4 regions of the Erwinia sp. CGal63 genome follow, and region 4 is predicted to be linked to each of the others. Evidence: predicted binding sites of a transcription regulator. Region 4 holds the regulator's gene; each other region holds the start of a gene.
What was found. The regulator Fur, encoded in region 4, represses iron uptake genes when iron is present. The targets are predictions, from matches to a motif close to ATAATAATGAGAACNACTATCAA.
Positions count from the first base shown of each region.

Region 1 (7,858 bases), on a different contig from region 4:
GGCTCCGGCACCGTGCCCATCACCACCACGCTGGTGGTGACCAACGACTGCACCACCATCACCGCGCCCAATATCAGCTTTGGCAGCGCGCCGCTGGTCGGCAGCTTTAACGCCGTTTCGCAGTCGATCAATGTGATCTGCACCAAAGGCAGCACCTATACGGTAGGGCTGAGCAACGGCAGCCACGCGGTCGGCACGCAGCGGTATATGACCAGCGGCAGCAATCAGCTGGCTTATGAGATCTACAAGAACGCTACTACCTCGCGCTGGGGGCCGACCGGCACAGAGCGCGTCGCCAGCACCTCCGCCAACGGCATTACCAGTGATGGCCTGACCCGCACCTTTAACTATACGGCCAGGATTTTGACCACGCAGACGACGCCGCCAGCGGGCAACTACAGCGACAGCGTGGTGGTGGATTTATCTTTCTGAACAGACAAATTGACTCTGACGCCAGCGGATTGCCCTTTAAAACTGCATTGTTAATTATTTGTTACCAAAGGAACCCAATTGCAACGCTCAACGGTGAGATCCATCACATTAAACTGGCTGTGCGCAGGCTAAAAGAGAAGAAAAATGTAAAGGAAAGGTTATGACATCTCTATTTTCTCACCCTGCGAAACAACGGAGCAGCGCGCGAACCATTTTTAACGTGACCAGCGGCAACTTTCTGGAAATGTATGACTTTATGGTGTTTGGCTACTACGCCACCGCCATCGCCAAAACCTTTTTCCCCGGCGATAACCCATTCGCCTCGCTGATGTTGACGCTGATGACCTTTGGCGCCGGTTTCCTGATGCGGCCGCTGGGCGCTATCGTGCTCGGCTCCTATATCGACCATCACGGGCGGCGTAAAGGGCTGCTGCTGACGCTGGGCCTGATGGCGATCGGTACGCTGACTATCGCCGTTGTGCCGGGCTACGCTACGCTGGGCGCCGCGGCCCCGATCCTGATCCTGCTGGGCCGTCTGCTGCAGGGCTTTTCGGCAGGCGTGGAGCTGGGCGGCGTTTCCGTTTACCTCAGCGAAATAGCGCCGAAAAACCGCAAGGGCTTTTTCGTCAGCTGGCAGTCGGGCAGCCAGCAGATTGCCGTAATCTTCGCCGCGCTGCTCGGCCTGGGGCTGAACCATCTGCTGGCGAAAGATCAGGTCACCGACTGGGGCTGGCGCATTCCGTTTTTTGTCGGCTGCATGATCGTGCCATTCCTGTTCTGGGTACGGAGAATGCTGGAGGAAACTGAAGCATTCAGCCAGCGCAAAGTTCATCCAACTATGCGACAGATTGTGCGCGGCGTCGCCAGCAACTGGGCGCTGGTGCTGGCCGGCATGCTGATGGTGGTAACCACTACCGTGATGTTTTATATGATCACCGCCTTTACGCCGACCTTCGGCAAGACGGTGCTGATGATGAGCGACAAACAGAGCTTTCTGGTGACGCTGTGCGTCGGCCTCTCCAACCTGATCTGGCTGCCGATTATGGGCGCGGTTTCCGATCGTTTTGGTCGCCGCCCGCTGCTGATCCTGTTTACCGTCCTGATGATCGCCACCGCCTGGCCGGTGCTGCACTGGCTGGTGGGATCGCCAACCTTCTCGCATCTGCTGGAGGCGGAGCTTTGGCTGTCGTTTCTCTACGCCAGCTATAACGGCGCAATGGTGGTTTACCTGACGGAAATTATGCCTGCCGAAGTGCGCGCGACCGGTTTTTCGCTGGCCTACAGCCTGGCTACCGCGCTGTTTGGCGGCTTTACGCCAGCGATCTCCAGCTATCTGATCCATGCTACCGGCGACAAGGCGATGCCGGGCGTCTGGCTGACTTTTGCCGCCGTCTGCGGCCTGATCGGCACCATGATTATTAAACGTCTGGTTCGCCAGTACCAGGCCCGGCAGAGCGCTGAACCCCTGGTTCAGATGTAATTTTCCGGCCGCAGCTCGCTGCGGCCGTCAATTCTCGCAAGAACTCCCCGCCCCTCTTTTGACGAGTTGTCAAATTAAGGATAAAATACTCGTCAAATGGGAGGTCGCTGATGAGCATAATTATTGATGGAAACCTGGACGCCGTACGCAGCCTGAATGAATTTCAACAAAACCTTTTGCGGAGAATTCATAACATCGGGCTGGCTCTGATGCCGGAGTTCGCAGATAAAGCGCAGGCGATGGAAGCGGTCAGCCTGGACGACAGGGCCCTGATGCAGCGTCTCTATGCCACTTTGCTTGAGCAAAACATTCGGGTATCCGAAAGTGAACGGCAGAAAACGAGGCGTCGTAAAGAAAATCTGGAAAAGTTTTATGCTCAGCTCGAAGAGATGGGCGGCACAATGAAGGTAAATGACGTGGCAGCTATTTTGGGCATTTCACGTCAGGGCGTTCACGCGCGACTAAAGAAAAACAGGCTGCTGGCTTTTAAACAAAACGGCGACTTTATCTTCCCACGTTTTCAGTTTGCGGAAAAAGGCCTGCTGCCGGGTTTCGCGGAAGTCATGGAGGCTTTCGGCCCCGGACTGCATCCAATGATGATTCTCAACGCACTAAGATCGCCTGTCGATATCAAAGGCAACGGCGTCTGGCAAACGCCTGTTGAGATCATGCAAAACGGCGCTAATCCGGAAGCGCTGAAAATACTCGTTCGCAACGCGGCTTTACTTAGCCAGCAGGCAGGAAGCTAATCAGGCCTGGTTAATCCGGCTCCGGCACAATGGCAAAATTCAGCAGCCGTTCAAGCATGTCGTCGCCTTTCATCCAGCGAAGCTTCCAGCCTGGCGGGAACAGCTGAGTGTCATATTCCCTGTAATTTCTTATCGTTACTCTGCCTTGCGAAACATCTTTGAATGCATGGGCGCTTTCTGGATTTTTCCAGAAGGCGTAGCACTTCTTATAGCGGCAGTGCCTGCTGGAATAAGCGATGCCGGCATGGTTATTCTTAAGACAAAAAAGTTGCGACATCAGCCACTGTGGAAAGTCGTAATTCTCATTTTCCAGGCTGTCTAAAGGGATGTGCAATAGCTCGCATAATCTGACTACATCAATGACCTTCACCGTCCTTATCACCTTTACGGCACAGATATAGTGCTGATCTAAGGCAGATTCAGGCCAGGATATTGTGCCGGCAAAATGAAACATTCGGCCGTAGCTTTCAGCCATGGCGGTTAAAGCCGAATCAGCGGCGTACCAGACGGCAATCTTGCCGCCGGGCGGATTAAAACGACCGCATTTCTCACTACTCTCAGGCGCAGAAAAGTGGATCGCGCTTTGCTATTTTTGCCATTGATGGCGCTTTAAAATCGAGCCTTTACGTAACTCAAGCTCGGGAATGCTAAACCCGGAACCGGTCAGCGCAGCCATCGCTTTCGCTGCCGCTTCGGGCCGGAAAGTCCATTTTCGCATAATCGCCTCTCCTCCTTTCAGGAGAGGTTATCCCATTTTCACGCTGAAAAGCTTAAGGCAAAAAAAATCCGCAGCGGCCGCTGCGGATTTTTTTATGGTCGGAGAGAAAAGCCGGTTACTTCGCGGCGGTTTCCATGCCCATCAGGCCAATTTTCAGGTAGCCCGCCTGGCGCAGCTTATCCATCACGCTCATCAGGGTTTCATAGTCCACCGACTTGTCCGCCTGGAAAAAGATGGTGGTTTCTTTATCGCCGTGAGTCTGGTTTTCCAGCGAGGCCAGCAGCGTCTCAGGCGTCACCGCGTCGTTGCCGATATAGAGCTGCTTATCCGCTTTAATCGAGAGATAAACCGGCTTTTCCGGACGCGGCTGAGGCGCGCTGGTGGAGGCAGGCAGGTTAACGCGCACGTCAACGGTAGCCAGCGGCGCGGCGACCATAAAGATAATCAGCAGCACCAGCATCACGTCGATAAACGGCGTGACGTTGATTTCATGCATTTCGCCGTTGCTGTCGAGGTCTTCATTTAATCGCATAGCCATCGCACTTACCCTACCCGCAGTTTCTGCGTCTGCGCCGGCGCATGGCGACCGCTGGCGGCCAGATCCAGATCGCGGCTCTGCAGCAGCATAATCTGCGCGGCGACGTCGCCCAGCGTGGCCTTGTAGTTAGCGATCATACGGGCGAAAACGTTGTAGATCACTACCGCCGGGATTGCGGCGACCAGACCGATAGCGGTCGCCAGCAGCGCTTCCGCAATGCCGGGCGCTACCACGGCCAGGTTGGTGGTCTGCGTCTGCGCGATACCGATAAAGCTGTTCATAATGCCCCAGACGGTGCCGAACAGGCCGACAAATGGCGCGATGGCGCCGATAGTGGCGAGAAAGCCGTTGCCGCGGCCCGCATGGCGGCTGAAGAAGGCGACGCGGCGCTCCAGACGAAACGAGGTGCGATCTTTAATGCCGTCGTTGTCTTCTGAATCAGCCGAGAGCTCCAGCTCGTTTTCGGCCTCTTTCAACAGCTGCGTTGTCAGGCTGTTGGCGTCAAAAGCGGCACAGGTCTGCGCGGCTTCCTGCAGGGAACGCGCGCCAGCCAGCGCCTGCTGTTCGCGCTTCAGGCGGCGTTTGGCCGAGCTGAGTTCCGCGCTCTTGCTGAAGAAAATAGCCCAGGTGACCACCGAGGCCAGCAGCAGACCGATCATTACCACTTTTACTACGATGTCTGCATGATGATACATGCCCCAGACGGAGAGGTCCGTCTGCATCAAATCATTCGTCACGGCGTTTCTCCAACGTCAGTTACCGATAGCGAAAATGCAGTGCGGATCATACCAAATCAAATCCGAATTGATAGTAGTTATCATTACTATTTACCCTTTAAGCGCCACTTTTTACATTTTTTCTCAGTCTCCCCCTGACGATCGGGATTTTTCCTGAAACTTCCTCACTCAGAGGCGAGGTGAATTTCGCCCTGGCGGCTGCCGTGTTAACGTTAAGCGAGATCCTTTAACCGAGCAGACCGATGACCAGCAAAAATATTGAAACGGCGTTGATTAGCGCCGGCCGCCGCAAACGTTATACCCAGGGTTCCGTCAACAGCGTTATTCAGCGCGCCTCTTCACTGGTATTTGATAGCGTAGCCGAGAAAAAGCGCGCCACGGCGGGACGCGCCGAAGGCGAGCTCTTTTATGGCCGCCGCGGCACGCTGACCCATTTCGCCCTGCAGGAAGCCATGACCGAGCTGGAAGGCGGCGCGGGCTGCGTGCTCTATCCCTGCGGCGCGGCGGCAGTGGCCAACGCCATTCTGTCGTTTGTTTCGGCAGGCGATAACGTGCTGATGGCGGGTTCGGTTTACGAGCCGACTCAGGATTTCTGCAGCAAAATTCTGCGCAAAATGAATGTCTCCACCACCTGGTTCGCCCATACCGCGGGCGCGGAGATCGCCGAGCTGATTCAGCCGGAAACCAAAGTGGTTTTTCTGGAATCGCCCGCCTCCATCACGATGGAAGTCCAGGATATTCCCGCTATCGTGGCCGCCGTGCGCGCTAAAGCGCCGGAAGCGGTGATCATGATCGACAATACCTGGGCCGCAGGCATTCTGTTCCGCGCGCTGGATTTCGGCATCGATATCTCTATCCAGGCCGGCACCAAATACCTGATTGGTCATTCTGATGCGATGATCGGCACCGCCGTCGCCAACGAGCGCTGCTGGGCGCAGCTGCGTGAGAACTCCTATTTGATGGGACAGATGGTGGACGCGGATACCGCTTATATGGCCAGCCGCGGCCTGCGCACGCTGGCGGTTCGACTGCGCCAGCATGAAGAGAGCGCCCTGCGCGTCGCCCAGTGGCTGAGCGCTCGTCCTGAAGTCGCCGTGGTTAACCATCCGGCGCTGCCGCAGTGTAAAGGTCATGCGTTCTGGCAGCGCGATTTCACCGGCAGCAGCGGCCTGTTCTCTTTTGTGCTGAAAGCGCGCCTGAGCGATAGCCAGCTGGCGGACTATCTCGACCATTTTGAACATTTCAGCATGGCCTACTCCTGGGGCGGCTTTGAGTCGCTGATCCTGGCAAACCAGCCCGACGAACTGGCGGCGATCCGTCCGGCTGGCGGCGTTGATTTTAGCGGCACGCTGGTACGTTTACATATCGGTCTGGAAAACGTTGAGGATCTGCTTGCCGATCTCGCCGCCGGCTTCGCGCGGCTGAGCGTTGAAAAAAGCTAAACAAAATCGCAACAGCCAGAGCCCGATCAACGCTGCGATGGCTTATTTACGAGTACACTAATGCTATTGACGCGGTAAACAGGATAAAAGATGGCGGTACTCCATGAGATTGTGCAGGCGCTTTGGCATCAGGACTTCGCCGCCCTGGCCAATCCCGATGTAATCTGGATCGTTTACGGAATTATGTTTCTTACGCTGCTGCTGGAAAACGGCCTGCTGCCCGCCGCCTTTTTGCCCGGCGACAGCTTGCTGCTGCTGGCCGGCGCGATGATCGCCAAAGGCGTGATGGGATTTGTGCCTACGATTGCGATTCTGACGCTGGCGGCCAGCCTGGGCTGCTGGCTGAGCTATCTGCAGGGGCGCTGGCTGGGCAATACAAAGCTGGTCAGAAGTTGGCTGATGCATCTGCCGGCGCAGTATCATCAGCGGGCCTGGAGCCTGTTTCACCGGCACGGCCTGATGGCGCTGCTGATTGGACGTTTTCTGGCCTTTGTGCGCACGCTGCTGCCTACGATGGCGGGCATCTCCGGCCTGACGCATACCCGCTTTCAGTTTTTTAACTGGGTTAGCGGCCTGCTGTGGGTCGGCATTCTGGTTTCGCTGGGCTACGCGATAAGCCAGGTGCCCTTTATCAAGCGTCACGAGGATCAGGTGATGTCCATCCTGATGATCCTGCCGCTGGTGCTGCTCTGTATCGGGCTAATCGGCAGTCTGGCGCTGCTCTTTAAGCGTAAAAAGGCTGAGGGCCGTTAACCGGCCCTTTGTTCCGCTTCTGCCTGACGCAGCCTGCCAATCTCCTCTCCCGGCGTGACGCCGAAATAGCGTTTGAACTCGCGCGAAAACTGCGAGGCGCTTTCATACCCTACCCGCAGCGCCGCCGCGCTGGCTTTCAGCCCTTCATGCAGCATCAGCATTCGCGCCTGATGCAGCCGGTAGCTTTTCAGATACTGGAGCGGCGAGGTGCTGGTGACCGCCTTGAAGTTATGGTGGAAGGCGGAAACGCTCATATTAACTTCCGCCGCCAGCAGCTCGACGCTCAGGTTTTCCGTGTAGTGGCGCTCAATGCGCCGCAGCGCGCGGGCTATCTGGCTGAACTGCGTCTGGCGGCTGACCAGCGCCAGCAGCGCGCCGCCGCATGGCCCCAGCAGCACATGGTAAAGCATCTCTCTGACTATCTGCGGCCCCAGCACGCGCGCGTCACGCGGGTCCGCCATCGCGTCCAGCAGACGCTCTGCGGCGCAGAGCATGGGTTCGGTCAGCGGCGACGAGTGGATGCCGCGCGTTAGCGGCGGCGGATGAAAGCTGTCGTCATCGCCGATATCGATCAGCAGATCCTGCAGCTTAACCGGATCGACATTCAGCAACAGCCCGGCCAGCGGCGCTTCCGGCGTGGCGAAGGTTTCGCACTCCACCGACAGCGGCACGGTGAGCATCAGGTATTCCGTGGCGTCGTAGTGGAAAACGTTATTGCCCAGATAGCCGGTTTTTCTGCCCTGAAAAAGGATCACGATACCGGAAGAGTAAAGCACCGGCGTACGGCCGCTGGGCTGGCTGGCGTAGATAAGCCGGATATCGGGCAGCAGCGTCTGCACGTCCGGTTTTGTCGCGATCAGCTGCACCACCTGACGGGCAAGCCGGGCGCATAACGTATTGCGATCCATGATATTCACCTGTAAGCAACTTTGTCGGCATCATGCCGTAGCCTGTCGCCATCGTCCAGCCACCCGGAGAAACAGGCAAGAAGAAAGCAGAAACGGGCATT
Region 1 covers NZ_JAKUMN010000002.1:228,045-235,902, reverse strand. The annotation lists gene MKZ79_RS09855 (Csu type fimbrial protein) at 1-432, shown strand, start outside; gene MKZ79_RS09850 (MFS transporter) at 593-1,912, shown strand; gene MKZ79_RS09845 (helix-turn-helix domain-containing protein) at 2,023-2,661, shown strand; gene MKZ79_RS09840 (RES family NAD+ phosphorylase) at 2,672-3,238, opposite strand; gene MKZ79_RS09835 (hypothetical protein) at 3,248-3,379, opposite strand; gene exbD (TonB system transport protein ExbD) at 3,495-3,917, opposite strand; gene exbB (tol-pal system-associated acyl-CoA thioesterase) at 3,923-4,654, opposite strand; gene metC (cystathionine beta-lyase) at 4,897-6,096, shown strand; gene MKZ79_RS09815 (DedA family protein) at 6,187-6,849, shown strand; gene MKZ79_RS09810 (AraC family transcriptional regulator) at 6,846-7,757, opposite strand.
Region 1: exbB (tol-pal system-associated acyl-CoA thioesterase) is a predicted target of Fur. The motif match lies at 4,722-4,744, and genes of this name have one in related genera.

Region 2 (7,858 bases), on a different contig from region 4:
AAAAACTCGTCGGTGCGCGCGTAGCGCTCGGCTTTGTTGAGAAAATCGCCGTCGCGGCGCTGCTCGGCATCGTTGCCGCCGCTGATGATATGCACCGCCAGGCGACCCTCCGTCAGTTGATCCAGCGTCGCCAGCTTGCGCGCGGCCAGCGTCGGCGAGACAAAGCCGGGACGGTGCGCCAGCAGAAACTTCACTTTTGAGGTATGCGCCGCCGCGTGAGCCGTCACCAGAAAGCCGTCGGGTTGATCGGACCAGTAGCCCACCAGAACCCGATCGAAACCCGCCTCTTCATGGGCGCGGGCGAAGTCGGCGATATACTGCTTGTTAAACAGCGGGCCGCTGGGCGGAATGATTTCCGAGGCCAGGCGATGGCCGATCATGCCAAGAAACTGAATGCTCATGCTGAGTTCTCCGAAGTAAGGGCCTGAACAGGGCGCAGGAGAAAACCCTACTTTCAGAGACGTAAGCTGTGAAATTCCTATATCTGCTGAGCAAAGCTGAAAAACAGCTATGGCGGAAAAGATGTCTGGCGTAAATAGCGCGCAGGCGCGGATTTCAGGCTGCTGGCGAGACGACAGGCATAAAAAAAGCGAACCCGAAGGTTCGCCTTTATTCTGCTGTGCGGAAGAGGGAGGTTAACCCAGCACCAGTCCCGCGATGGAAGCGGAGAGCACGCTGACCAGCGTTGAACCGTACAGCAGTTTCAGACCAAAGCGCGAAACCACGTTGCCCTGTTCTTCGTGCAGACCTTTGATAGCGCCCGCCACGATGCCGATAGAGGAGAAGTTGGCAAAGGAGACCAGGAATACCGAGAGAATGCCTTCGCCGCGCGGCGACAGCGTTCCGGCGATTTTCTGCAGGTCGATCATCGCGACGAACTCATTGGAAACCAGCTTGGTCGCCATGATACTGCCGACCTGCAGCGCTTCGCCGGACGGCACGCCCATCATCCAGGCAAACGGATAGAACACGTAGCCCAGCACGCTCTGGAAGCTGATACCGAAAACGGTGTTAAACAGCGCGTTCACGGCGGAGATCAGCGCGATAAAACCAATCAGCATCGCGGCGACAATTACCGCCACTTTGAAACCGGCAAGGATATATTCGCCCAGCATTTCAAAGAAGCTCTGCCCCTGGTGCAGATCGTTCAGCTTCAGCTCTTCTTCCTGTTCAACGCGGTAAGGGTTAAGCAGCGAGAGCACGATAAAGGTGCTGAACATATTCAGCACCAGCGCGGCCACCACGTATTTGGGCTGCAGCATGGTCATATAGGCGCCGACGATAGACATGGAAACGGTCGACATCGCGGTAGCGGCCATGGTGTACATGCGGCGCTGCGACATTTTGCCGAGGATATCTTTATAGGCGATAAAGTTTTCTGACTGTCCCAAAATCAGCGAGCTTACCGCGTTAAAAGACTCCAGCTTGCCCATGCCGTTGACTTTCGACAGCACGGTGCCGATCGCCCGGATCACCACCGGCAGAATGCGGAAGTGCTGCAGGATGCCGATCAGCGCGGAGATAAAGACGATAGGGCAGAGCACGTTCAGCCAGAAAAACGCCAGGCCTTTATCGTTCATGCCGCCAAAGACAAAGCTGGTGCCCTGAGCGGCAAAGCCCAACAGCGTGTCGAAGAAACCGGCGAAGCCCTTAACGAAGCCCAGGCCGATCTCGGAGTTCAGGAAGAACCAGGCCAGCAGAACTTCAATCACCAGAAGCTGGACTATAAAACGGACGCGGATGTTTTTCCGATCGCTGCTGACCAGTAAGGCCAGTAGGGTTACCACCACCAACACCAAAGCAAAATGCAGAATGCGGGACATGAGTGCTCCAAATTTGAAGGCTGTTATAATTCGCTGCACATTCTATGTAACAAGTTGCAGAAAAACGAGACTAAAGCCTCAATATAATAAATTCATATCGCGTTAAATTGGCAATCTGCTTTCCTGTCACATCCTGATACTGTTTAAAAAACCACCCGGCAACTTGTAGGGGAATAATTTTTAACCTAGAGTAGAGATGTCGCTTACAAAACGATCACAAAAAGCCGTTTGTAGATATAGCAAAGGCTATACTTTTTAGCGTAGGCTATTACAGCGATAACTTTAACCACTTCAGGTGATGTTGATAATCATTATCATTTGAAAGAGAATACGCTCCTCGGGTGTATTAAGGGGTATGACGATGTTTGAAGGCCGCACCGCGGAGCAAACGGTCCGTAGTTCCCGTAAAATCAAATTTGCGCTGATGGGGCCAGCCTTTATTGCGGCGATCGGCTATATCGATCCCGGCAACTTTGCGACCAATATTCAGGCCGGCGCTTCCTACGGCTACAAGCTGCTGTGGGTAGCGGTCTGGGCCAATATCATGGCGATGGTCATTCAGCTGATGTCGGCCAAGCTCGGCATCGCGACCGGCAAAAACCTGGCCGAACATATCCGCGATCGCTTTCCACGTCCCGCCGTCTGGTTCTACTGGGTTCAGGCGGAGATTATCGCCATGGCTACCGACCTGGCGGAGTTTATCGGCGCGGCTATCGGTTTTAAGCTGCTGTTTGGCGTCAGCCTGCTGCAGGGCGCGGTGCTGACCGGCGTGGTGACCTTTCTGATCCTGATGCTGCAAAGCCGCGGGCAGAAACCGCTGGAACTGGTCATAGGCGGGCTGCTGCTGTTTGTGGCGGCTGCCTACGTGATCGAACTCTTTTTCTCACAGCCGAAAGTCGTGGATCTGCTGCAGGGAATGGCGCTGCCGACGCTGCCGACCGCAGACGCGGTGCTGCTGGCGGCGGGCGTGCTGGGTGCGACGATCATGCCGCATGTGATCTATCTGCACTCCTCTTTAACCCAGGGCTCCAATGGCAGTAGCCGTGCCGAGCGTTACTCCTCTACCAGGCTGGACGTAGCCATCGCGATGACCATCGCGGGATTCGTAAACCTGGCGATGATGGCGACCGCAGCAGCGGCTTTTCACTTTAGCGGCCATACCGGCATCGCCGAACTGGATCAGGCTTATCTGACACTCGATCCACTGCTGGGACGTGCGGCGGCGGTAGTTTTCGGCCTGAGCCTGCTGGCGGCCGGTCTTTCTTCTACCGTAGTGGGCACGATGGCGGGACAGGTAGTGATGCAGGGGTTTATCCACGTGCGCATTCCGCTGCTGGTGCGGCGCGTGATCACTATGCTGCCGTCGTTTATCGTTATCCTGGCGGGCTGGGAGCCGACGCGTATCCTGGTCATGAGCCAGGTGCTGCTTAGCTTCGGCATCGCGCTGGCGCTGATTCCGCTGCTCTCTTTTACCGGCAATCGCGAGCTGATGGGCGAGCTGGTGAACTCTCGCCTGATGCAGACGGCTGGCAAAATTATCGTCGTGATTGTGGTGGCGCTGAACGGCTATCTGCTGATATCAATGGCGAGAGGGCTGTAGGGCCGGAAAAAAGGGTGCTCATATGAGCACCCTTTTTTTATCTTACCAGCGGCCGTCGTGATGACGATCGCGCTCGTGACGCCATTCGCGCTGCCGTTCATGATCGCGCCAGCGCTGCTCACGCCGCCATTCGTGGCGATTACGCATCTCCTGATGGCGCCGCCACTGCTCGTGACGCCACCAGCGGCCCTCGTTGTAGCGGTAGTTGTTGTGCCACCAGCGTCCGTCGCGCCAGTGGCCGCCATCCCAGTAGCGTCCGTGGCGATCGCGGTCGCCGAAATGTAGCGAGACGCCCGGCGCTAACATAATGCGGGCGCTGTCGGCCTGAGCTGTGTGTATAGCCAACGGCGATAAATTTGCCAGCAAAGCGGCAATAAGCAATAAACGTTTCATTTTCTCTCCTTATCGGCGGCACGACTGCTCCGCCCTGATGCCAGTATTATAAAGAGAGCGCCGGGGTTTCGCCTGGCGAATTCCTAAAAACGTCATAAAAGTGTTAAAAGAAATGTCGGGGCGTAATGCCGCCGCAAAGCGCGGCGGCAAGGGGATCATGCGAGGATAGCTTCGATTTTATCCAGCTCCTGCTGGCTGAATTCACGCTGTTTTAACATATCTACGGCATCATCAATCTGGCTGGTCTTACTGGCGCCGATCAGCACAGAGGTCACGCGGCCGCCGCGCAGCACCCACGCCAGCGCCATTTGCGACAGCTTCTGCCCGCGCTGCTGCGCCAGCTCGTTAAGCTGCCGAACTTTCTCCATCTTTTCCGGCGTCAGCTGCTCGCTACTAAGGAATTTGCTGCCGCTGGCGGCACGCGAATCCTGCGGAATCCCCTGCAGATAACGATCGGTCAGTACGCCGCCGGCCAGCGGCGAAAAGGCGATGCAGCCGACGCCCTGCTGCTGCAGCACATCCAGCAGACCTTCTTCCGGCGCGCGTTCAAACATAGAGTACTTCGGCTGGTGGATCAGGCAGGGCGTGCCGAGCTGCCGGAGAATAGCGCACGCTTCCGCCGCCAGCCGCGCAGGATAGTTGGAAAGCGCGATATAGAGCGCCTTGCCCTGACGCACCAGATGATCCAGCGCGGTCATGGTTTCCTCCAGCGGCGTCTCCGGATCGGGGCGATGATGGTAAAAAATATCGACATACTCCAGCCCCATGCGTTTCAGGCTCTGGTCGAGGCTGGCGATAAGATATTTGCGCGAGCCCCAGTCGCCGTAAGGCCCGTCCCACATCGTATAGCCCGCTTTCGAAGAGATAATCAGCTCATCGCGCAGCGACGCGAAATCCTGGCGCAGAATGCGGCCAAAATTCTCTTCCGCCGAGCCGGGCGGCGGCCCGTAGTTATTGGCAAGATCGAAATGGGTGATCCCCTGATCGAAGGCGTGGCGCAGCAGCGCGCGGCTGTTTTCCACCAGGGTGCTGTCGCCGAAATTGTGCCACAGGCCGAGCGAGACGGCGGGCAGCTTTAGCCCGCTACGGCCGCAGCGGTGATAAGTCATTGTCTGATAACGTTTTGCATCGGGTTGATAAACCATACAAGTTCCTGTGCTCAGAGTAGAGGGCGAAACGAGCATAGCAGTGTATACGGTTACACCGAAACGGTACGCGCGGTGGATCGCATCTTGCGGCAAAGGCGTCAGCTTTGCTTGCCAGCGCACGAAGCGGCGGATTTGTTACGCTGCGCAAAGATTCAGCAATACTCATTACAACGCGTATAAAGGAGAAAACCATGCAAAGCGTTGGAGAGTATCTGTTGCTGCGCCTGCAGCAAATCGGCATCGGTCATCTGTTTGGCGTCCCGGGCGACTACAACCTGCAGTTTTTGGATCACGTTATCGCCAGCGAAAACATCGGCTGGACAGGCAGCAGTAACGAACTGAATGCGGCTTATGCCGCCGACGGCTATGCGCGCTGTCGCGGCGCAGCGGCGCTGTTAACCACCTTCGGCGTGGGCGAACTCAGCGCCCTGAACGGCATCGCCGGCAGCTATGCCGAATATCTGCCGGTCATTCATATCGTCGGCGCGCCTTCCAGCGCGGCGCAGGAGGAAAAACTGCTGCTGCACCATACGCTGGGCGACGGCGACTATGGCCATTTTCTGCGGATTGCGCGTGAGGTGACGGTAGCGCAGGCCGTGCTGACGAGGGAAAACGCCGCGGCGGAGATCGACAGGCTGCTGATAACCGCGCTGCGCGAGCATCGCCCCGTTTATCTGGTTATGCCGGTGGACGTGGCGGAGGCGATCGTTCCGTCGCCCGCTGGCACGCTAACTTTTCGGTCGGCATCGTCGCCAGCCAGCCTGGCAGATTTTAGCGCTGCGGCGGAAGCGATGCTGGCAGCGGCAACCAGCGTGTCGCTGCTGGCTGATTTCCTGGCCGATCGCGCCGGAGCGCGCGACGCGCTACGTGAGCTGGTGACGGAAACGCCTTTGCCTTTCGCTACGCTACTGATGGGCAAAAGCGTGCTGCCGGAGCAGCGGCCAGGATTTGTCGGTACTTATTCCGGCGCGGCCAGCGCGGGCGAAACGCAACAGCATATAGAGCATCGCGATGTCATCATTACTGCGGGTACGCTGTGGACGGATACCATTACCGCCGGCTTTACCCAGCAAATCGATCCGCTACGCAATATTGATATCGGCTTGTATCGCTGTCGGGTAGGGGGAAAAAAATTCAGCCAGATTGCCATGAAAGACGCTATCGCCGTGCTGCGGCAGCTGGCGACGCGCTATGGCGAGCGCTGGCGCGATAAACAAGCGCTGCCGCCGGCGCTATCGGAGAGCGACGCGGGCGCGCTGACCCAAAACGCCTTCTGGCGCATCATGCAGGATTTTTTACGTCCCGGTGATATCATCCTGGCCGATCAGGGCACGGCCGCGTTTGGCGCGGCGGCGCTACGTTTGCCCGACAACGTGACCTTTATCTGTCAGCCGCTCTGGGGATCGATCGGTTTTACGCTGCCCGCCGCGTGGGGCGCGCAGATCGCCTGTCCGCAGCGACGCGTGATCCTGCTTAGCGGCGACGGTTCGGCCCAGTTGACCATTCAGGAGTTGGGTTCCATGCTGCGTGACGGTCTTAAGCCGGTTATCTTTGTGCTTAATAATGACGGCTATACTGTTGAGCGAGCCATTCATGGCGAAGGGCAGCGCTACAACGATATCGCGCAGTGGAACTGGACGCAGTTGCCGCAGGCGCTGAGCATGAATAGCGAAGCGCAAAGCTGGCGTGTTGAAGAGACGGCTCAATTGCAGGAAGTGGTAAAAGTGATTGAACAAACCTCGCGTCTCTCGCTGGTGGAGGTTATGCTGCCGCAGCTGGACATGCCGCCGTTGCTGAAGGCGGTGACGGCGGCGCTGCACAAGCGCAACGCGTCCTGATGAATTCAGGACAGATTCAGATTGATGCCCGTGGGAAACTGCGGCCAGTGCAGGTAAGGTAGGCGGTCGCAGCGCGATTTCACGCTCGGCCGGCAGGGTCGGGCGTTGTTGTTTGAGTGGGGGAAATTTATAGTGTGTACAAATGACGTAAGCGGAGCAAAAAAATAATGACTAAGTATGCTTTGGTAGGTGATGTAGGCGGCACCAATGCACGCCTGGCGCTGTGTGAAGTTGAGAACGGCGCTATCTCACAGGCCAAAACGTTCTCCACAGCAGACTACGAGAGCCTTGAGGCGGTCATCCGTTTTTATCTTGCCGAGCAGCAGCAGGATGTCACGGATGGCTGCATCGCCATCGCCTGCCCGATCACCGATGACTGGGTCGATATGACCAATCACGACTGGGCCTTCTCCACCAGCAAAATGAAAGCGAATCTGGGCTTCGATCACCTGGAGATCATCAACGACTTCACCGCCGTGTCGATGGCTATTCCGATGCTGACCGAACAGGATGTTATGCAGTTCGGCGGCGGCGCGCCGGTAAAAGATAAACCGGTCGCGGTTTACGGTGCAGGAACCGGCCTGGGCGTGGCGCATCTGGTACACGTCGATAAGCGCTGGGTCAGCCTGCCGGGCGAGGGCGGTCACGTGGATTTCGCCGCTAACAGCGAAGAGGAAGATCTGATTCTGGAAGTGCTGCGCGCCGAGCTGGGCCACGTTTCCGCCGAGCGCGTGCTCTCCGGCGCCGGTCTGGTCAATCTTTATCGCGCTATTGTCAAAGCCGATAATCGCGTGCCGGAAGACCTGAAGCCGAAAGATGTTTCCCAGCGTGCGTTGGATGACAGCTGTACCGACTGCCGTCGTGCGCTGGCGATGTTCTGCGTGATCATGGGACGCTTCGGCGGCAACCTGGCGCTGACGATGGGCACCTTCGGCGGCGTTTATATCGCCGGTGGTATCGTGCCGCGCTTCCTGGAATTCTTTAAGGCTTCCGGTTTCCGCGCCGCCTTTGAAGACAAAGGGCGCTTTAAGGACTATGTGCAGAATATCCCGGTTT
Region 2 covers NZ_JAKUMN010000001.1:12,096-19,953, forward strand. The annotation lists gene MKZ79_RS00075 (LLM class flavin-dependent oxidoreductase) at 1-401, opposite strand, end outside; gene MKZ79_RS00080 (NupC/NupG family nucleoside CNT transporter) at 636-1,823, opposite strand; gene MKZ79_RS00085 (Nramp family divalent metal transporter) at 2,185-3,423, shown strand; gene MKZ79_RS00090 (DUF2502 domain-containing protein) at 3,466-3,816, opposite strand; gene mgrA (L-glyceraldehyde 3-phosphate reductase) at 3,972-4,961, opposite strand; gene MKZ79_RS00100 (alpha-keto acid decarboxylase family protein) at 5,156-6,802, shown strand; gene glk (glucokinase) at 6,970-7,858, shown strand, end outside.
Region 2: MKZ79_RS00085 (Nramp family divalent metal transporter) is a predicted target of Fur. The motif match lies at 2,125-2,147, and genes of this name have one in related genera.

Region 3 (7,858 bases), on a different contig from region 4:
AAAGACGGTACCCTGCTTAACCGCTACTGGGACGCCCGCAATACGCCTCGCACCGAATCTTATATGGACGATGTCGCCACGGTGGAAAAAGCCGCCGATCGCGACAAGGGCGAGCTATACCGCGATTTGCGTTCGGGCGCGGCATCCGGCTGGGACTTCAGCTCGCGCTGGTTCGCTAAACCAAACGATATCTCCTCGATCGAAACAACCGCTATTCTGCCGGTCGATCTTAACTCGCTGATATTCCATCTGGAGAAAACCCTGGCGCGCGCCAACAAGGAAGCCGGTCACGCGGACGCCAGCGAGCGCTTTGCGCAGCTGGCCGAGCAGCGCCAGCAGGCGATCAACCGCTATTTCTGGGATGAAAAACAGGGCTGGTACGTCGATTACGACTGGAAAGAGAAAAAGGCGCGTACGCAGTTGACCGCCGCCGCGCTGTTCCCGCTCTATCTGAAGGCGGCGACGGAAGACAAGGCGAACCGTACGGCGGAAGCGGTGCAGTCGCAGCTGGTCAAGGAAGGCGGCCTGATCACCACCAACGTCAATAACGGTCAGCAGTGGGATGCGCCAAACGGCTGGGCGCCGCTGCAGTGGGCCGCGGTCGAAGGCCTGAACAACTACGGCAAGCAGACGCTGGCGAAAGATATCGGTATGCGTTTCCTGAAAAATGTCCAGGCCACCTACGATAAAGAGCACAAGCTGGTCGAAAAATATGTGGTGGAAGGCAGCAATCTGGGCGGCGGCGGCGGCGGCGAATATCCGCTGCAGGACGGCTTCGGCTGGACTAACGGCGTGACGCTGAAGCTGATGGATCTCTACTGCCCGAAAGGCGTGGTATGTAACAATGTCGGCGATATAACCAAAGGTCAGTAACCCTTCTCAGGCGATCGCAGATCGCCTGCTCCTCTCTTTATCCCGCGCTTGCCGTCATTATCAGAAAAATCACGGATTGTGCGCCGTAACAGTAAAGATAATAATTATCATTAAGATTATCATAATCTTTACATTTGCTGCGCGCGCTGAAGTCGCGGCGGCGTTTTTTCGTTCAATTATTGAAAGGGATAAATCAATGGTTTTCGCCCGCAAGCGCAGCGCCGTACTCTGTGCCGCCCTTACCGTTTCGCCTGCCGCCGGCTGGGCTGCGGAGACGCTGGTTGTCACCGCCGCACCAGCGGAAACAGCGACCACGCCGACCTCCGGCTATAACGTGACAACCAGCCAGGGCGCCATGAAGACCGACCGGCCGCTGGCGCGAACCGCGCAATCCGTTTCCGTTGTCACTCGTCAGCAGATTGAAGATCTGGGCGCGACCGACGTTAATCAGGCGCTCAGCTATACCGCCGGCGCCTTCACCAATTTCGCTGGCGCAGCAACCCGCTACGACACGGTTTCGCTGCGTGGCTTCCACGGCGGCGACGTGGATAATATTTTCCTCGACGGCCTGCGGCTGATGAGCGATCCCGGCAGCTACAATATCCTTCAGGTCGATCCCTGGTTTCTGGAACGTATCGACGTGATTAAAGGGCCATCTTCAGCGCTGTATGGACAAACGGTGCCCGGCGGCCTGGTGATGGAAAGTTCAAAACGTCCGCAGTTCCGTCAAGAGGGCCATTTCCGCGCCTCGGCAGGCAATAACAACAGCCGCAGCACCGCCTTCGACTATACCGACGCTATCAATGAGCAGTGGGCGTTTCGCCTGACCGGCCTGACCCGCCACAGCGATACGCAGTATCAACATACACGCGAAGAAAAATATGCCCTCTCCCCTTCGCTGCTCTGGCAACCAAACGAGGATACCTCTCTGCTGCTGCGCGCTTATCTGCAGAAAGATCCTTCCGGCGGCTATCACGGCGCGGTTCCCGGCGACGGCAGCATTACCGGGCACGCTGGCCGTAAGCTGAGCAACGGCTTTTACGACGGCGACAGCTCGCTGGATCGCTTTAAACGGCACGAGCAAATCTACAGCTATGAGTTCATGCATCAGTTTAACGATACCTGGATTTTTCGCTCCAACGCCAGCTATGCGCACTCCAACGTCGATCTCGATCAGGTCTATCAGATTGGCTGGGATGCGGACAATCCGGCGCTGCTGAACCGCTACTATTCCGGTTCGCGCTCTTCGCTGGACGCTTTCGCGCTGGATAATCAGCTGGAGGCGGATTTCGCCACCGGTCAGCTGACGCATAAAGTAGTGCTGGGCGCGGAGTATCATCAGTATAAAAACAACCTGAACGAAGCCAGCGGCAACGCCAGCCAGCTGAACGCGCTGACGGGCCAGGCGCTGGCGCCGCAGCCGGACTACGATTTTACCCGTTCGCAGCGTCGCTACTATCAGACCGGCGTCTATTTGCAGGATGAGATGCTCTGGCAACAGTGGCATCTGGATCTCTCAGGGCGCTATGACCGCATCGTTTCACAAACGGAAGATAACGCCACGGCGGATAAGCATCGTCGCCAGGACGATCACGTCAGCGGCCGCGTCGCGCTGCTTTACGCCTTCGACAACGGCGTTTCGCCTTACGTCAGCTACAGCCAGGCGATTACGCCGCAGTCGCTCTCCGATAGCAATAACAATCTGCTGAAGCCGACCACCTCGCAACAGTATGAAACAGGCCTGAAATATCAGCCGCCGGGCACAACGGATCTCTATAGCGCGGCGCTGTACGACCTGACGCAGAAAGATGTCGGCAATCGTGTGGTTAAGGAGTCTTACTACCAGCCCGCAGGTAAAGTGCATTCACAGGGACTGGAGCTCGAAGCTCACAATCAGTGGACGCCGCGTCTGAGCACGCTGGCGAGCTATACGCTGAACCACGTGCGTTATAAAGATGCCGTGGACGGTAATGACGGCCATACGCCTTACGTGACGCCGAACGCGATGGCCTCGTTTTGGGGAAAATATCAGTTTGCCTGGGGCATCAGCGCGGGCGCGGGCGTGCGCTACATTGGCAAACAGTGGGCGGATAACGAAAACACCACCAGGCTGCCTTCCGTTACGCTGTTCGATGCTTCGCTACGCGCCGATCTAGGTACCTGGTACGGCAGTCTGAAAGGCGCTTTTGTTCAGCTAAACGTGAATAACCTGACCGATCGCAACTATGTCGCCGCCTGCTACGGCACGGGCTACTGTTACTGGGGCGCTGAGCGTTCGGTGACGGCGACCGTCGGCTACGATTTCTGACGCCTTCAGGCTATAAAAGAAAAACCCCACGTCAAGGCGTGGGGTTATTCACAGTAAACTTTCCGCCAGGCGGTCAGCTCCTGACTTTACGGTAGATCCACAGTACGACAATGGCGCCGATAACCGCGACAACAAAACTGCCGAAGTTGAAACCGTCCACTCTGCCGAAGCCGAAGAGCGTACTGATCCAGCCGCCAACTACGGCACCGACGATCCCCAGGATCACGGTGATGATAAAGCCGCCGCCATCTTTACCTGGCATAATCCACTTGGCAATGATCCCGGCAATCAGACCAAAAATGATCCATGACAAAATTCCCATATACTGCTCCTTTGCTTGTACTGATTAGACGGGATAAGTATAGGCAAAGATTCTAACTCTGTGATTTAAAGCCAAACTTTTTGCACCTTTTTTTTACCCTTGCCTAAAGCGCCGCGTATTGATGCCGATAATTCGCGTATTAACGCCAGGCGCGCATTTTCTGACACTCAACCGGAGCAGGACGTGAAAGAAGAAGAAAAAGAACAATATCTCAAGCGCGGCCCGCTCGCCGTGCTTGCCGTACTAAAAAATTTGCTGAAAAATCAAACGCCCGTAATGGTTTCCCACGCCAGGGGCCAGTTTATTACCCGCCTGCTGTTCGCGGACAAAGAGCGCCTGCTCGTCGATTACGGCAGCAATGATTATGAAAACCAGCTGGCGCTGGAGATGAGCGACCTGCAGCTTACTGCCGAAACGCATGGCGCTAAGGTAGAGTTCACGCTGGCCGCGCTTGAGAACGACAGCCATGACGGCCTGCCCGCTTTCGGCGCCGGGCTTCCTGACGAGCTGTGGATGATCCAGCGCCGCGAGTTCTTTCGCGTGGCCGTGCCGCTCGACCCGGTTTTTTACTGCTACGCCAAATGGCCGGACGGCAGCGGCGAAGGCAAAATGCGGCTGCAGGATCTCTCGCTGGGCGGAATCGGCGTGCTGGGCGACTCTCCCGTTCCGGAAACGCTCCAGGGCGGCGAGGCGTTTAAAAAGATGCGCATTGAAATGGGCGAATATGGTCAGCTGGAAGTCGATGCCTCACTGATTAACGTGGGCCAGCGCAGCGTGGTAGGCAATAAAAACGAGACGGTAGTGACGCCGCGCCTGAGCTTCCGCTTCGCCTCGCTGAATTTTGCTCAGGAACGTCTGCTGCAGACTGTGATCTTCTCGCTGGAACGGCTGGCGCGAGAAAAAGCTACCCGCTTTCAGTAAGCGATAAAAACGCCGCCCGATACCGGCGGCGCTGAGAGCCGCACCATCAGATGGTGCGATAGGCCGTAGTGACTTTCCACAAATAGCGAGGCGCCTGCGCAGCGGGATGTTTGTTCTGCACGTGCTGATAAAACTCTTCCGGCGTCAGGTTATTGATCATGGCGATAGCCCGATCGCGATCGCGCGAGAAGGTTCTTAACAGCGCGCCAGCGCCGTTGGCGTAGGAGACGATAGTGGCATAGCGCAGCGTTTTTGGATCGCGAATGCCCGCCAGCGACTGATCCTGCAGAATTTTCAGATAAGCCGTACCGATATCGATATTTTTCACCGGATCGCGCAGTTCAGCGCTGCTCGGCTGGCCGTGACGCCCCTGCACCCGATAGACTTCCCGCCCGGCCGTGGAGGCTTTAATCTGCATCAATCCAATGGCATTCGACCTGCTGACTACCGTTGGATTGCCGCCCGATTCCACCGAAATAATCGCCTCGACCAGCTTCTGATCGACGCCGTAGTTGTGCGCGGCGTTTTCCGTGAACATTGACCAGGCCTGCGCGACTTTGGCCGGCGGCGCCTTAGTCAGCGGCGTTTGCGGCTGTTTTTCGTGCTGTTTATGCGACTGACCGGCACAGCCGGCCAGCAGGAACACACCCAATATTGCCGCTGTTTTTAAGTTTCTCACGCTATTTTATTCCTCTGCGCTCTGGCTTCGCGCTTTATCATAGCGGCTGTTGGCCGCAGGAAAATTACCGCTACTCTTAATTTCACACCCTGGTGGATGACTTCAGTCGCGCTTTTCGTCATTATCAGCCGTATTGGACCCTGAATTGCGCAAAATGATTCACTAACTCCGCGCGGAAAACGGCCCTTCCGCCTGAATCTGTGAGGCTAACAGCTTTTTCGCCATGTAAAACCGTTGAATAAGGGCCAAAATTTAGCCAATTAAGGATAAAAGTGAAGATTATGTCCGTTACTCCACGCACTTTTCATCTGATCGCCCCTTCCGGCTATTGTCAAAATCAGGCGGCCGCGCAGCTTGCCGTACGCCGCCTGCAGGAACAGGGACATCAGGTGAATAACCAGGCGGCGATCGCTCGTCGCAGCCAGCGCTTTGCCGGCAGCGATGAAGAGCGGCTGCGGGATTTGGATTTGCTGCAGACCGAGGCGGATATCGTCATGGCGGTTCGCGGCGGCTACGGCGCAACAAGGCTGCTTGCTGACTTCGACGCCGCCGCGCTCGCGGCGCGCCTGAAGGAGCGTCCAATGGCGATTTGCGGCCACAGCGATTTCACCGTGATCCAGATGGCGCTGCTGCAGGCGGGCGGACAAAGCTTCAGCGGCCCGATGCTGACCGCCAATTTTGGCGCGGAAACCCTGTCAGATTTTACCGTCGAGCATTTCTGGCAAGCGCTGACCTCGCCTGCCTTTACGCTGGAGTGGCAGACAACGCCGCAGGAGGTGGATGTTTCCGGCACGCTGTGGGGCGGCAATCTGGCGATGCTGACATCGCTTATCGGCACGCCGTGGCTGCCGGAGATAGAGGGCGGCATTCTGGTTATAGAAGATATCAACGAGCATCCTTTTCGGGTGGAGAGAATGCTGCTGCAGCTGGCGCAGCATGGCGTGCTGGCGCGGCAGAAAGCTATTGTGACCGGCAGTTTCACCGGCGTAAAACTCAGCGACTACGACAACGGCTACGATTTCGACAGCGTGTGGCAGCTGATCCACCAGCTTACCGGCCTGCCGGTGGTCACGGATCTTGAATTCGGTCATCACTGGCGCACCGTGACGCTGCCGCTTGGCGCCGAAGGAAGACTGCGAGTGACAGGCGACGCCGCGCGGCTGCATATTACGGGACACCCTACCTTGCAGGAGCGCGCATGAAGCAGCTGTATGAAGATCTCTGGGTTTCCACGCCGGAGTTTCCGCCTGGCGAACGCGATCCTGAAGTCATGATGCACGGTTTTTTACTGCGGCTCTCACGCGGCAACGTGCTGATATCGCGCGTTGAAAATACCCGGGATCACAATACCATCGAGTCACTAGGCGGCATCTTTCGTCACTATCTGACCCACTGGCACGAAGCGGGCCCCGGCACGCGTATTCTGCAACAGCGCTTTAATTCGGCGCTCTACTGCCACAATCGCGCGCTCGGCCCGGTCAGCCCTTTCGCCGAAGCGGACGACACTTTCAACCAGGCGGAAGTCCACTGCGGCAGCCTGCATGTGGTGCCTACACCGGGTCATACGCCGGGCAGCACCACTTATCTGTATGCGTCGCCCTACGGCAAAACCTATCTTTTCGTCGGCGATACCGTCAGCCTTAGCCACGACCGCTGGGTTACCGTGCTGGTGCCGGAAAGCAACGAGGGCGATCTGAAGCGGACGCTGGAATTTTATCGTGCGCTGCGGCCTGACGTGGTGCTGATGGGCACCACCAAAGGTCATCTCTCCTGGCAGGAAGTGACGATGCGGGAATGGCTGGCGCTGCTGGACGAGGCGGAAAGCTCGCCGCTGGATCTACGTCATCGGCCAGGAGAGCAGCAGGCAAGTTAAAGCGTTTTGGCCAGGTTCAGGACTCAACTTTACCAGCGGCGTCCGTTCGCTGCAGCGTAACCGTACTTTTTTCCCGCTCGCTGGTGCGGCTGCAGGAAACCAGATGTTTCTGCCCGTTATAGGAGAAAAAGGTTTCATCGGTGTTTTTGTTGGTAACCATCTGATCGCCATTGCGAAACAGAATAATAGCGACGCTGTCGCCGTTATCGGTATGGGAGCGCTGGCTGCCGGCGGCGACCTGGAAGTGATCGCCCGCCCACAGCAGCGTGGTCAAACCGTACTGCGCGCTGGTAACGGTCATGGTCGGCCTGCCCGGGCAGGTTATCTGATATTCGCTGTTTTGCGGCGGCGCCGCGCTGTTTGAGGCATGGGCGAAAAAGGAGCAGGCAACAAGGGCGGCGGCAACAGGTAAACGAAACATGGCTTTCTCCGGGCAGATATCTGGCCCGGTATGCTGCCTGTCTCGCGCCGCCGCCGCAATCGGAAGTGGCCTGGTCTGCGCTACAGGCTGCTCATCTCTTTAATATCCGCCTGGTTAACCGCCTGCTGTCGGCCGCTTTCATCGGTATAGATCACCATGCCGGTCGCCTTGTCGATCTCCGGCTTGCCCGACACCACTTTGGTGCTGCCGTCGCGCATATGCATAATATGATCGTTAGCGCAGCCGCTAAGCAGAGTGGCGGCGGCAATCAGCGGAACAAGGAATAATTTTTTCATCTTCTCTCTCCGTAAGTTAAAGCAGAAAAGTGTAGCCTAAGCGGACAAATCACGCTGACGACTGCGGCGTGCAGCGTCGGTCGCGCGCTTGCGGGCGAAGAAGAAAAGTTATCGCGATCATCTATAAATTTCAGTTGAAGCCGGGCGGAAATAACTGTATTTTTA
Region 3 covers NZ_JAKUMN010000001.1:1,453,369-1,461,226, forward strand. The annotation lists gene treA (alpha,alpha-trehalase TreA) at 1-873, shown strand, start outside; gene MKZ79_RS06565 (TonB-dependent siderophore receptor) at 1,070-3,181, shown strand; gene MKZ79_RS06570 (GlsB/YeaQ/YmgE family stress response membrane protein) at 3,255-3,503, opposite strand; gene MKZ79_RS06575 (flagellar brake protein) at 3,687-4,424, shown strand; gene emtA (membrane-bound lytic murein transglycosylase EmtA) at 4,471-5,103, opposite strand; gene ldcA (muramoyltetrapeptide carboxypeptidase) at 5,385-6,305, shown strand; gene MKZ79_RS06590 (MBL fold metallo-hydrolase) at 6,302-6,976, shown strand; gene MKZ79_RS06595 (hypothetical protein) at 6,993-7,397, opposite strand; gene MKZ79_RS06600 (YgdI/YgdR family lipoprotein) at 7,478-7,693, opposite strand.
Region 3: MKZ79_RS06565 (TonB-dependent siderophore receptor) is a predicted target of Fur. The motif match lies at 968-990, and genes of this name have one in related genera.

Region 4 (7,858 bases):
CCGAGCGCGTGGCGAAAGATGAACAAGGCAATATCACCTGTCTGTTCTGTACCTGCGATATCGATACCCTGAGCAAAGATCCGGCCGATGGTCGCAAGGTAAAAGGCGTTATTCACTGGGTTTCTGCCGAGCACGCGCTGCCGGCTGAATTCCGCCTTTACGATCGTCTGTTCAGCGTGCCGAATCCCGGCGCCGCCGAAGATTTCCTGGCTACCGTCAATCCAGAGTCGCTGGTTATTCGTCAGGGCTTTGTCGAACCTGGCCTGCAGACGGCGGAAGCGTCGAAACCCTTCCAGTTTGAACGTGAAGGCTATTTCTGCGCCGACAGCGTCTACTCCAGCAGCAACCACCTGGTATTTAACCGCACGGTAGGTCTGCGCGACACCTGGGCAAAAAGCGGCGAATAAGTCGATATTTAATAAAAAAGCAGCCTTCGGGCTGCTTTTTTTTTGAATAATATATGCAACCCATTAACGGTTAAATCACATAAAAAATATAACCTGTTTTATATCATATTTTAAGCTGGCAGTAATTGTTATTAATTGATAATTCGTGCTGCGAAAAATATAATTGCGCCGTACTCGGGTGGCTTGCTTTTAATACTGATATTTTTGAGATTATTTATTGTTTATTTATAGTTCGTTTATCTTCTATTAGAGAAGGATTTCTCAATGCACTCTGTCAACTTAACGCGAAAAGCGCTGGCGATAGCTGTCGCCTGCGGTTCTGCCCTCGCTGGCACTATTTATTCTCCTGTTTCTTTCGCCGCGGGTTTTATTGATGACTCGACCCTGACCGGCGGTATTTATTACTGGCAGCGGCAGCGCGACAGAAAAGAGATGGATCCGGTCCATAATAAATATGGTCAGTATACGGAAAACCTGCATCACTCCACTTTTAACGGCAGCCTGGATTTTTCCTCGGGCTACGCGGCGGATTTTATCGGCATTGAGCTTGGCGTGCATGGCGCTCTACAGCTGGCGGGTACCGGCCCGGCGGCGCCGAACGAGATTGCCTTCAGTAACGCAAAGAATCGCTGGTCGGAAAAATTTGACGGCGACGCCAACGGCGCCTCTTTTTATAAAGCCGCGATTAAACTTAAGCATGATAATTATTGGTTAAGAGCGGGTTATATTCAGCCACAGGGACAGACACTGCTTATGCCCCAATGGGGGTTCGTGCCGGGAACCTATCGCGGATTTGAAGTGGGTTCCGTTTATGATTTTGACGATGCCGGCGCGCTGTCACTCTCTTATATGTGGACGGATGAGTATAAGGCGCCCTGGTATCGCCAGATGTATAGCTTCCGTAAGCCAGACTTAACAACCGAAATAAAATATCTGCACTCTGTCGGCATCAAATATGATTTCAAAAATAAACTGGTGCTGGAAGGCGCGGTGGGCCAGGCCGAAAATTATATGGATCAATATTTCACCGAGGTGTCATGGGCGTTTCCTGTAGCGGGCAACGATCTGCATACCAGCTGGCAATTCTACGGCGCGCGTAATAAAGAGCAGGGCGGCGTTAACAACGTTAATAATGTTTATGACGGCCTGGCCTGGCTGCAGGCGGTTACGCTGGGCTATAAAACCGGGCCGTTTGATTTCCGCGTCGAAGGCACTATGGTCAAAGCTCGCGGTAACCAGGGCTTTTTCCTCGCGCGTATGACGCCGGTCGGCGCGACCTCCAATGGACGTAACGATGTCTGGTGGGATTCCCGCAGCGACTTTAACGCCAACGGACAAAAAGCGCTTTACGCGGGCGTAATGTATGACCTCAAAGGCTGGCAGATGCCCGGCTGGGAAGTCGGCACCTCCTACGCTTACGGCTGGGACGCTCGTCCTTCAACCAATCCGATCTACGATCAGAGCATGCGCCGCAGCGAGTCCGCCTGGAATATGGATTTGCGCTATACGTTCCAGCATGGTCGCGCCAAAGATACTCAGATCAACCTGCACTATACCCGTTACAAAAATCATTCCGATATTCCGAGCTTCAGCAACGGCTACGGAAATATGTTCCAGGACGAAAAAGACGTGAGGCTGACCGTTATCGCGCCTTTCACCATTTTTTGATGCAGGCAGTTTGTTGACGTCCGGGCAGGAAAGCGTACAACGCTTTCCTCGCTGGCGGCTGGCAAACTCTTTAACAGCGGACGAGGAAAGTGATGAAAATATTAAGACTAACGCTCGTGGCGGCGGCGCTGATGTCAGCGATGGCCAGCGGCGTAGCCAGGGCGGATCAAAGCGTTGTCGATCAGATTAGCCAGTTTGGCGTGAAGTACACCGTTAACGATAACCATGCCGCGCAGCACGGCGTGGATTGCGCGGCGCTGGGCGCGGACTGGGCTTCCTGCAATCGGGCGACCATTACGCTGACTAATCCGGGCAAGGCGATTACCAGCAAAGACTGGGCTATCTGGCTGCCTAATATTCGCCAGACGCTGCGGGTCGATAACGATCAGTTCCGGATGGTGCATGTTGTAGGCGATCTGACGCGACTGGAGCCAACCGAGAAGTTTAAAGGGTTTGCCGCGGGCGAATCGGTTGAAATTCCCATTATCAACGAGTACTGGCAGCTTTTTATTACCGACGTGATGCCGCGCTGGTATGTTACTGCTGAAAACGCCCAGCCTAAAATTATCGCCAGCACGGATACGGAAGACTTAACCTCGTTTGTTTCGCCGATGGCCGCGCACTGGAAACGAACGCCAGACGACCGCAACATCCTGATGACGCCTGCAAGCCGCTTTGAGAAAAACAGCGATACCGCGCCGCTGGCCGCTGAAGCGCTGCGCGGCCAGATTCTTCCTACGCCGCTGCAGGTCACGCTTCATACGGAAGATGCCGATTTGAGCCAGGGCGTGCAGTTTGAGCTGACTGGCCTGAGCGCGGAATCGGCGGAAGCGGTAAGAGAGCGTTTCGCGCTGATGGGCGTGGCGGAAAAGTCGCAGGGCTACAAAATCAAAAGTCAGCTTACGCCTGCCGCTTTTACCGGCGACAAGGCGGTTTCCGGCGCCTATAAGCTGACTATTCGCGAGCACGAAGCGCAGATAGAAGGTTTTGACGAAGCCGGCGTTTATTACGGCATGATGTCCATTCTGTCGCTGCTGCCGGCCAGCGGCGAGCAGAAGATCGCCACGCTGGACGTTACCGATGCGCCGCGCATGGCCTATCGCGGCATCTTTCTTGATATCGGCCGCAACTTCCACAGCAAAGAGGCGGTGCTGCGCCTGCTGGATCAGATGGCGGCCGTGAAGCTGAATAAATTCCACTTCCACCTCAGCGACGATGAGGGCTGGCGTATTGAGATACCAGGCCTGCCGGAGCTGACTGAAATCGGGTCGAAACGCTGTCACGATCTGACAGAGCAGCGCTGCCTGCTGCCGCAGCTGGGCTCCGGGCCTTTTGCCGATGCGTCGGGCAACGGCTATCTGACTCGTGATGACTATATTGATATTCTGCGCTATGCGAAGGCGCGCGCCATTGAGGTGATCCCGGAGATTGACATGCCTGCGCACGCTCGCGCAGCGGTGATCTCAATGGAAGCTCGCTATAACAGGTTGATGAAAGAGGGCAAAACCAGAGAGGCGAACGAATATCGCCTGGTCGATCCCACCGATACCTCGAATACCACATCCGTACAGTTCTACGATCGCACCAGCTATCTGAACCCCTGCCTGGATTCCTCGATGCGCTTTGTTGATAAAGTCATTGGCGAAATCCAGGCGATGCACCAGGCCGCGGGCGTGCCGCTAACGACCTGGCACTTCGGTGGCGACGAAGCGAAAAATATTCGCCTCGGCGCGGGCTATACGGATGCGGCGAAACCGGAAGCGGGCAAGGGTAAAATTGACCTCAGCCGGGAAGACAAGCCCTGGGCGAAATCTCAGGTTTGCCAGGCGTTGGTGAAGTCGGGCAAGGTCGCCGACATGGATCACCTGCCCAGCTATTTCGGCAAAAAAGTCAGCGAGAGCGTTAACGCGCACGGTATTGAGAAAATGCAGGCGTGGCAGGATGGCCTGAAGGACGCGAAGGGCGCCGCAGATTTCGCCACCAAACGCGTCGGCGTCAACTTCTGGGATACGCTCTTCTGGGGCGGCTTCGACAGCGTTAACGACTGGGCTAACAAAGGCTACGAGGTCACCGTTTCCAATCCGGACTATCTCTATATGGATTTCCCTTACGAGGTGAATCCGCACGAGCGAGGCTATTACTGGGGCACGCGCTTCAACGACGAGCGTAAAATGTTCAGCTTCGCGCCGGACAATATGCCGCAGAACGCGGAAACCTCGGTGGATCGCGACGGCAACTACTTCAGCGCTAAATCCGACAAACCGTGGCCGGGCGCCTATGGCATCTCAGCCCAGCTCTGGAGCGAAACCGTGCGTACCGATGAGCAGATGGAAGCGATGATTTTCCCTCGCGCTATTTCCGTGGCGGAGCGTGGCTGGCATCGTGCGGCCTGGGAAGAGACCTATCAGGCGGGACGTGAATACAAGGGCGGCGAAACGCACCATGTCGATCAGGCCGCGCTTAACCGCGACTGGCAGCGCTACGCCAATCTGCTGGGGCAGCGTGAACTGGCGAAGATGGATAAAGCCGGTATCCATTACCGTCTGCCGCAGCCGGGCGCGCGCATTGTCGAAGGCCGGCTGGAAGCCAATATCGCGCTGCCCGGTCTTGCTATCGACTACTCGCTGGACGGCGGCAAAAGCTGGCAGCGCTATCAGGATAACGCTCGTCCGAATGTTGCAGGCGAAGTCATGATTCGCGCCGTCAGCAGCGACGGCAAGCGCTTCAGCCGCGTGGAAAACCTGAAATAACCGTTTCTCAGACGAAAAAAAACCGGCGAGCGATCGCCGGTTTTCTGTTTTTAAATTAGCTTACTTGTCGTGCAGCGTATCATCTTCACGGCAGTCGCCGGTAGCACAGTGGCCGTAGAGATAAAGGCTGTGGTTGCTGAGCTTGATACCGTGTTTCGTCGCTATATCACGCTGGCGGGATTCAATCGACTCATCGCTGAACTCGATAACCTTGCCGCAGTCCAGGCAGATCAGGTGATCGTGATGATGCTGTTGGGTCAGTTCAAAAACGGACTTTCCGCCTTCAAAGTTGTGGCGGGTAACGATCCCCGCATCGTCAAACTGGTTCAGAACGCGGTAAACCGTCGCCAGGCCAATCTCTTCGCCCATATCGATCAGGCGTTTATACAAGTCTTCCGCACTGACATGATGGCACTCTGGTTCCTGAAGCACTTCCAGAATTTTCAGTCGAGGAAGCGTGACTTTCAGGCCGGCCTTCTTTAATGCGGTGTTATTGTCAGTCATGCGGATATTGTCCTGTTACTTTACTGGTCACTAAGTGGCTGAAAAGCCGTGAGCATCGGTCGACGCAAAAGCTGAGCGTCTCATTATAGAACCGATGCCTTGAAGAAACCACAGCGGAGATGCAAAACCATCAGAGGATGTAAGGATTACGAAGTCGTTACGTCCGAAAAAGCAAGCACCCATGTACGCTGGGTTATCCGTTCGATCTTCCGATGCCAAATACTGGCGAAGCGGAAACGAAGCAGGGTTATTCTACCGTTTTGAGGGTAAAAGTTACAAATATGTATCTATTACTGCTATAGGAAAAACCGCTGGCCCACTGTGGTTAACCCAGTGGGCCAGGCTGTCAGGCTTCGATGATATCCTGCAGCTGCAGTTCGTCAGAGATCTGTTTGACCCACTTCTCAACGCGTTCGTTGGTCAGCTCCGGCTGGCGATCTTCGTCGATGGCCAGGCCCAGGAAGTGATTGTCGTCCGCCAGCCCTTTAGAAGCTTCGAAGTGGTAACCTTCGGTAGGCCAGTGACCTACGATCACCGCACCGTTAGGTTCGATGATGTCGCGGATGGTGCCCATCGCGTCGCAGAAGTACTCCGAGTAGTCTTCCTGATCGCCGCAGCCGAACAGCGCCACCAGCTTGCCGTTGAAGTCGATCTCTTCCAGCGTCGGGAAGAAATCATCCCAGTCGCACTGTGCTTCGCCGTAGTACCAGGTTGGGATGCCCAGCAGCAAAATATCAAAGGCTTCAAGGTCTTCTTTGCTGCTTTTAGCGATATCATGAACTTCAGCCACCTCTTTACCGAGCTGCTTCTGGATCATTTTTGCAATGTTTTCCGTATTGCCCGTATCGCTGCCAAAGAAAATGCCTACGATTGCCATGAGTTTAATAACCTCTTGAAACTTAATGATATGCGGCGACTAGCCTGAAAATGTTAACGGCAATGATAGCAGACAGCCACAGGGGGATAAACGGCTAATCCGCCCGCATTTGTCGCTTTGTGCTCTACCGTCGCGCCCCGATCAGCGCTTTGGTCTGGCTAACTGCGCCATAACCATCTCTTCGATCAGCTCGCTGCGGCTCATGTTGCGCTGCTCGGCGAGCTGGTTCAGGGCATCGACCGCGTCGCTGTTCATTTTCAGCTCAACGCGTCTCAGCCCGCGCACTTTATCGCGTTTGAGCTGATTGCGTTTGTTGATACGCAGCTGCTCGTCACGCGTCAGCGGATTGGTTTTGGGTCGTCCCGGGCGACGCTCGTCTGCGAACAGATCGATCGTGGTGCGGTCCGTGTTTTCTTTTGCCATAGAATCGTGATACTGAAGGCTGGAGTTCTGATGGATTGAGCCGTAAGCGCCCGCGACTGCGGCCGCCGACAAATTTTAGCGCGCCATCATACCCCAGCGAAAGTCGCGACGGCAATTATTTAGCCTTTTACTGAAATATTTGTTTTCACAGGGCAAAAAAACGGCGGATAGCGCGTAAAACGGCATCGGGTTTCTCCGCATGCGCCCAGTGGCCCGCACCGGTAATCACGTGAGCGCGGGCGGCGGGAAACTGCGTCAACAGCGCCTCGCGATACGCTTCCGTGATATAGGGTGAAAGCTCACCGCGGATAAAGAGCGTCGGATGCGGCCACGCGGGCACTTTTTCCCAGCCGATAATCTTATCGTAGCTCTGCTGCAGGGCCGGAACGTTAAACCGCCATTCGCCATCCTGAAAAGACTTCAGCAAAAACTGAATCACGCCATCTTCGTCTATAGTTTTACGCATCAGCGCGGCGGCTTCGCTGCGTCGGGTGACGCCCGCTTCGCTGACGGCTTCGAGCGCGGCGAAGATATGATCGTGATGACGTTGTTGATAAGCCACCGGCGCGATATCGATAACCACCAGCTGCTTAACGCGATTTGGGGCCAGTGCGGTTAGCATCATCGCAATCTTACCGCCCATGGAGTGACCGATAACTTCAAAATGCTCAACGCCGAGATCGTCCAGCGTTTCCAGCACGTCGCGCGCCATCGCAGGATAGTTTATTTCAGTCGAGCGTGGAGAAAAACCATGATTGCGCACATCAACCTGAATGATGCGGCGCGCTGTTTTCAGGTCGCGCGCCAGCACGCCGAGGTTATCCAGGTTGCCGAAAAGGCCGTGAATAAGGACTACGGGCGCGTCAGAAACGGCGGTTTGTTCAGATTGCAGGCGGAAATTCAATTTCATGGCAAACTTCTTACAGAGGAAACGAAGGGTTAGGTTATCATAAAAGCACGATTTTCTGCCGTCGCGGCGGCCCCAGGCTTTACGGCATATTCCGACTTTTGCCCGCAAGCGGGGCTGGCGCTACAACCCGGCAGGATTTAACTTTATAATCCTCGTGTTAGGGCTGGTCTTCTGGCGTTCCGGCAACAGCAGGTCGCCAACCGGCTCTTATCAGCAATAATCGTACTGGATCAAGATGAAAACTATTGAAGTCGACGAAGAGCTCTACCGTTATATCGCCAGCCACACTCAGCATATTGGTGAAAGCGCCTCCGATATT
Region 4 covers NZ_JAKUMN010000006.1:36,437-44,294, reverse strand. The annotation lists gene glnS (glutamine--tRNA ligase) at 1-407, shown strand, start outside; gene chiP (chitoporin ChiP) at 672-2,075, shown strand; gene MKZ79_RS17030 (beta-N-acetylhexosaminidase) at 2,168-4,825, shown strand; gene fur (ferric iron uptake transcriptional regulator) at 4,886-5,329, opposite strand; gene fldA (flavodoxin FldA) at 5,676-6,206, opposite strand; gene ybfE (LexA regulated protein) at 6,348-6,629, opposite strand; gene ybfF (esterase) at 6,775-7,539, opposite strand; gene seqA (replication initiation negative regulator SeqA) at 7,775-7,858, shown strand, end outside.